Sporocytophaga myxococcoides: one gene and its partner. The protein of the gene in region 2 interacts with the protein of the main gene of each other region in a pairwise test. Links are inferred from orthologs where the notes say so. Each region holds a gene or a part of one and is shown on either strand. Other genes may lie near its edges.

What was found. The genes of interacting proteins can lie anywhere in the genome.
Region 1: the proteins of dnaB (region 2) and dnaA interact in binary tests that used the Escherichia coli proteins (3 or more experiments, as listed by UniProt). The link is inferred for Sporocytophaga myxococcoides from one-to-one orthologs.

Annotation. Positions count from the first base shown.
Region 1 is NZ_BBLT01000010.1:142,376-145,306, reverse strand. Bases 53-2,930 are described here. They hold dnaA (chromosomal replication initiator protein DnaA), read right to left. Parts: upstream 2,267-2,930; coding sequence 839-2,266; downstream 53-838. Other genes in these bases: MYP_RS20305 (methylmalonyl-CoA mutase family protein), read left to right, coding at 2,557-2,930; MYP_RS20320 (tetratricopeptide repeat protein), read right to left, coding at 53-738. Outside these bases: more of MYP_RS20320, read right to left, coding at 1-52; more of MYP_RS20305, read left to right, coding at 2,931-2,931. UniProt on the Escherichia coli protein: Plays an essential in the initiation and regulation of chromosomal replication. Binds in an ATP-dependent fashion to the origin of replication (oriC) to initiate formation of the DNA replication initiation complex once per cell cycle.
Region 2 is NZ_BBLT01000001.1:731,835-734,827, reverse strand. The notes cover bases 32-2,971. They hold dnaB (replicative DNA helicase), read right to left. Parts: upstream 2,319-2,971; coding sequence 744-2,318; downstream 32-743. Other genes in these bases: MYP_RS02955 (UDP-N-acetylmuramate--L-alanine ligase), read left to right, coding at 2,482-2,971; MYP_RS02965 (hypothetical protein), read right to left, coding at 187-726; MYP_RS02970 (hypothetical protein), read left to right, coding at 32-174. Outside these bases: more of MYP_RS02970, read left to right, coding at 1-31; more of MYP_RS02955, read left to right, coding at 2,972-2,993. UniProt on the Escherichia coli protein: The main replicative DNA helicase, it participates in initiation and elongation during chromosome replication. Travels ahead of the DNA replisome, separating dsDNA into templates for DNA synthesis.

The DNA of each region.
Region 1 (2,931 bases), on a different replicon or contig from region 2:
ATAACTCTTGGCGAGCTCATAGACTTCTTTTGCATCATCTAAGGACTCTGAAACTGCAGTAATTTCAGCAAGATCAAAACATAATTGCCCAATACATTGATCAGGAGCCTTTATAAATGAAATTCTTTCTTTAAGCTGAAATCGCAGAGCACTATGTATAGTATCTAAACCTTGCTTATTATTATTTGACCAATATTCATAAAATGTTTTTAAATCCGCGAACTCCTTAAGATTTATTATTCTTGAATAATCGGGAGTTTCTTTCAATTTCTCTTTTAATATAGCTATATGTATCCATTCAGATCCCCGATGAGATTTAGGATTAATGGCATATGCTTTTTGCAATAAATCAAGAGCTGTCCGATTTTCTCCCTGAAGTTCATAGGCTGTTCCTAAATTAGATAAAATGGAATATTCCGAAGGATAAAAATTAACTAAACTATCCAAAATTTTTATTGCCAAATTCCTATCTCCAATTTTCAATTCAATTACAGCCAGATCTGAATAATCTTTGAAATCGGCTTTTCCTTCTTTTATATAACCTTGAAGTTCCTTTTTCCTTGATTCTAAAAAATCCTTGTCAAATCCGTCCTTTAGATATGCTAGACTTCCTTCATAATTGCGTTCGTCTGTAACAATACCGGATAATTTCGTAACCACCCTGTATTCATTCAGGCAGCTCAAAGCATCTATATTGTAGGAAAATAAGGCAAACAAGATTAGTAAAAGCTTCTTCATTATATAATAATTCTATTGTAAACTTTGAATGACATAAAAAAATGCCTGATGTTTCCATCAGGCATCTCAGTATATTAAAAAGTAACCCTAAAAATTCAGATTAAGCAGCTTTCAGCTTCAGTTTTTTAATCAACTCCTGCATGGTTGCATTGAACTTTCTGTCCGTGTCCATTAAGTCGTTTACTGAAGTTAAAGCATGAATAACGGTACTGTGGTCTCTGTTTCCAAAATGGAAACCTATTGATTTCAAAGATAAGTTCGTGTATTCTTTTGCAAAATACATTGCAACTTGTCTTGCGATCACTATTTCTCTCTTTCTTGTTTTTGCTTTAAGAGAATCCACTGTCACGTTAAAGAATTCGGCAACAAATTTCTGGATATAATCTATACCCACTTCCGATTCTATATTTTGAACTATGCTCTGCAAAGTCTGCTTTGCAAGTTCAAGATCAATTTCTTTCTGAGTTAAAGAAGATTGTGCAATCAAAGATATTAATACACCTTCTAACTCTCTTACGTTGGTGTCTATGCTATAAGCAAGATACTCAACAACACTGTCAGAGATTTCAACACCTTCTGACTGCATCTTTTTGCGAATGATCGCAATTCTTGTTTCAAAATCAGGTTGCTGCAGATCTGCAGTCAAACCCCATTTGAATCTGGACAATAATCTTTCCTGTAATCCTTTCAAATCTTTTGGCGGGCAGTCGCTCGTCATTATGATTTGTTTACCTGATTGGTGCAGGTGATTAAAGATATGGAAGAATATCTCCTGAGTTTTTTCTTTGCCGGACAGGAATTGTACATCGTCTATGACCAGTACATCTACCTGAAGGTAAAAATTAGCAAACTCCTGGGTATTGTTGTTTTTAATGGCATCAAGAAATTGATTCGTAAATTTCTCTGATGATACATAAAGAACAAACTTGTCAGGACTGTTTTGCTTAATTCTGTTTCCTATTGCCTGTACAAGGTGGGTTTTACCTAAACCTACACCTCCGTAGATCATCAATGGGTTGAAAGATGTTACTCCCGGTTTGTTAGCAACTGCATACCCGGCCGAACGCGCAAGTCTGTTACAATCTCCTTCAATAAACGTGTCAAAAGTATAGTTTACATTTAACTGTGAGCTGAAAGAAAATTTATCCAGCCCTTTTAAATCAAATGGACTCTTAACAGTTTGAGGAGCGTTATAATTTACATTTTTTGCATTACCATTCGGTTTACTCTGAACCTGGTTCACAAAAGATTTAGATTGCTCTGATTCTTTTTCCATCATCAGAGAATACTCCAGCCTTCCGTCAGCGCCCAGTTCAGTATCAATCGCTCTTCTTAAAACCTGAACATAATGCTCTTCAAGCCATTCATAAAAAAACTGACTAGGAACCTGAATTGTCAAAACGTCATTCTGTAACATTATTGGGACTATAGGTTCGAACCAAGTTTTAAAACTCTGCTCGCCTACACTCTCTTTAATGATACGTAGACAGTTGTTCCACACTGCTTTACAGTCTTTTACAATTAGCATAATTAAAGGGTTTTTGAAAAAATCGTCCTCCTTGATTTTGGAGGGGAGACAAATTTGTAAAAAAAATAATTAACAAAAAAATGAAACGAGGGCTTGACTTTTTCATATCCTTCAGGGCTTGTAAATTACGAAAGAAGCCCTTGAATATTCTTAAAATAAACCAATACATTCTTCTAAATGTACAACATATAAAATGTTATTACATGTAAAATTAGGCGTAAAAAAAGAATCATTTTGTAATCTTTTTCCCCCTTAGTTGATTTTTTTAATAGCTTTAAAAAAAAGTGCCTGTGGAACGTTTATCATCTCTCAATAGACCATTTGAAAAAACAGATAAAAATCTGTGGATCAATAAAATAAAAGAAGAATTAAAGCTTCAGGATATAAATTCTTTAGCCTGGAATGCAGGGCAAAAAATAAATATCGAACCATTTTATACTAAAGCAGATTTAAGCCGTACAAAGGTGTCATTTTTTGACAAAAATTTTGGCAATTGGAAAGCAGTCTATAAAATAAATTTTTCAGACATCAATTCTTTAAAAAAAGAAATTGAAAAATCAAAAAAATTCAATGCAGATCATATAGAAATTCTAATTAGGGATAGTCAAAGTTTTAGTTTGACTCCAACCAAAGATTTATTACAAGACATTTCTTTCACCCTTGAA
Region 2 (2,993 bases):
GAATCAATAAAATATAATAAGCCTGGTAATCTTTTTCATTTTATAGAAATAGAAAAAGATGGCAAAACATACAGATATGTCTGGGGAAGCGGCAGCAAAGATGCACCTTCAGAAATCAAGGAGCTCTATTCTTATCTTATGCAACAGATTTCTTCTTATACAAAGAAGGAGTAATTCAATGGTAAATTAAATACCTATTAATTGATGTATATCAGGAAGCGTATATTCCTTTTTATAATTGATCATCATACTTTCCCCTCCGGACCCTTTAATGCAAAGGAAATTCATGAAGTTAAACGCAAACATTTTCCTGCCTTCTGGATCTGATTCAAATAAATTGCAATCGTAAGAGGAAAATGTTTTCCAATCCAGATCTGGCAAAGGATTAAAAAAACGTAGTGATTTAAAAAATGACCATAGAGCAAAAATTAAACGATGTCTTTCTTTGGTATAAGTTATCCTGCAAAGACAAGCTAAATCTTCCACCTTTTCCAGCTGTACTTCTTTAATATCTCCAAATTCGTAGAATTGCTCCCGGATTAGATCAAAATCCAGATCTTTATTTTCTCTCCCATAAGCAATGAAATACATTTCATCACCTGGTTTAAAAAGACATTTAATAATCTTAATAAACAACTCTTTGTCTTTTGGAACTTCAAGGTCCATTGGGTGAATATAATATCCACAAATGACGGGGTTTATTTCCTGATGGGATATAAATTTCATGAACCTTGATTTATTATTTAAAAAGGAACCGAGTCATCGTCATTACCACCTTCCGGGCTGTTTTGTTTTCCGAAGTCATTAATTTTACTGCTGAAAGTCTTTGCTCCTCCAGAATCAAAATTATTAGGATTGTAATTATCCTCCATAGGACTAGCACCACCGCCACCTCCGCCGAACGACGACTTTTCAAGATCGGCAAATTTGGTGTATTTCCCAATAAACTTGAGAAAAACACTATCAAGACTACCATTCCTGTGCTTGGCAATAATTACTTCACCCATTCCTTTTAAAGAATTACCCATTTCATCCTCATCAATTTTGTAGTATTCAGGACGATAAAGAAAGACCACCATATCCGCATCCTGTTCAATAGCTCCAGATTCCCTTAAATCTGACAACTGAGGCTTCTTATCGCCTCCCCTGGTTTCCACGGCCCTGCTTAGCTGAGAAAGTGCAATTACCGGCACATTTATTTCTTTTGCAAGGTTCTTTAAAGCCCTAGATATCTGAGAAATTTCCTGCTCCCTGTTTCCAGGTCCGCCTTTTCCGCCCTCTGCAGTCATGAGCTGAAGGTAATCTATGATAACCATTTGGATATCGTTCTTTGCTTTCAACCTTCGACATTTAGTACGAAGCTCTCGAATTGAAAGACCGGGAGTATCATCTATAAATATAGGTGCAGAATCAAGTTTTCTAATTTTGTGATGCAACTGCTGCCACTCATATTCTTCCAGGTTTCCTTTTTTGATTTTTTCACTATCAAGCTCAGCTTCTGCTGATATCAACCTGTTTACCAACTGAACAGCAGACATCTCTAGTGAAAAGATTGCAACTCCTTTTTTAAAATCTACAGCAGCATTTCTCATTGCTGAGACAACGAATGCAGTTTTACCCATACCTGGACGAGCTGCCAAGATGATAAGGTCACTTTTTTGCCAACCTGATGTAATTCTATCCAGATCTGTGAACCCACTTGGCACCCCTGTAAGTGCATTTTCCTGATTTCTTCTGGAAACAAGTTCATCTAGAGCTTCTCTTAAAATAGCTCTCATTTCAGCATAATTCTTCCTGATATTCGCTTCAGAAACCTGATAAAGAGATTGTTCAGTCCTGTTCAGCAATTCAAAAACGTCTGTAGTATCTTCAAAAGCTTCTCTTTGAATTTCAGAAGCTATGGAAATTAGCTCTCTTTTAATTGCCTGCTCAGATATGATACGGGCATGGGTTTCAATGTTCGCAGCAGAACTAACCCGAGTAGTTAGTTCAGTAATATAATATGCTCCTCCGGCAAACTCAAGCTCCCCCTTTGTCCTAAGCTTTTGGGTAACTGTTAATATGTCAACAGGTTCAGATTCATCGAAAAGTTCCAATATACATGCGTATATTTTCTGATGTTTTTCGTGATAAAAACTTTCCGGTTTTAAAATATCTATTACTATGGTTAAGGCTTCCTTTTCAATCATTAAAGCACCTAAAACTGCCTGTTCAAGTTCAGATGCCTGAGGAGGCATTTTCCCTAATGACTGAATAAGACCAGTTTGTGCTAATTTACTCTTACCTGAAGGTTTTCTTACCGATTTTTCTGACTCCATATTATTAACAAAAATATAATAAGTCATTAAAACTTCAGGGATAGACCACTTTTATTTTCCATTAAATTATCCTCATAGTTATTCACAGGAAAAGTCATATTCTATACAACTGTTTGTAGCTCTCTTAATTTATTTTAATTTTGCAGTCCCAAAATAGGAATTGATGAACCCCAAAAGGCAAAAAGTCCATTTTATTGCAATCGGAGGCAGTGCAATGCATAATCTCGCCCTCGCTTTGCTTCAAAAAGGTTTAATAGTAACAGGATCAGATGATGAAATTTTTGAACCTTCCAGAACCAGACTTGAAAAAGCAGGAATTCTTCCTGAAAAAATTGGCTGGTTTCCTGAAAAAATTTCCACAGAGTTAGATGCTGTCATTCTTGGCATGCATGCAAAAAAGGACAACCCGGAATTAATAAAGGCGCAAGAACTTGGATTAAAAATCTATTCCTTTCCTGAATATGTCTATCAACAATCAATAGACAAACAAAGAATAGTAATAGCAGGAAGCCATGGCAAAACTACCATCACTTCCATGATTCTTCATGTTCTGAAACACTTCAACAGAAAGTTTGACTATCTTGTTGGAGCTCAGATTGAAGGATTTGATTTGATGGTAAAATTAACGGAGGATGCTCCGATTATTATTATTGAAGGTGATGAATATTTGTCTTC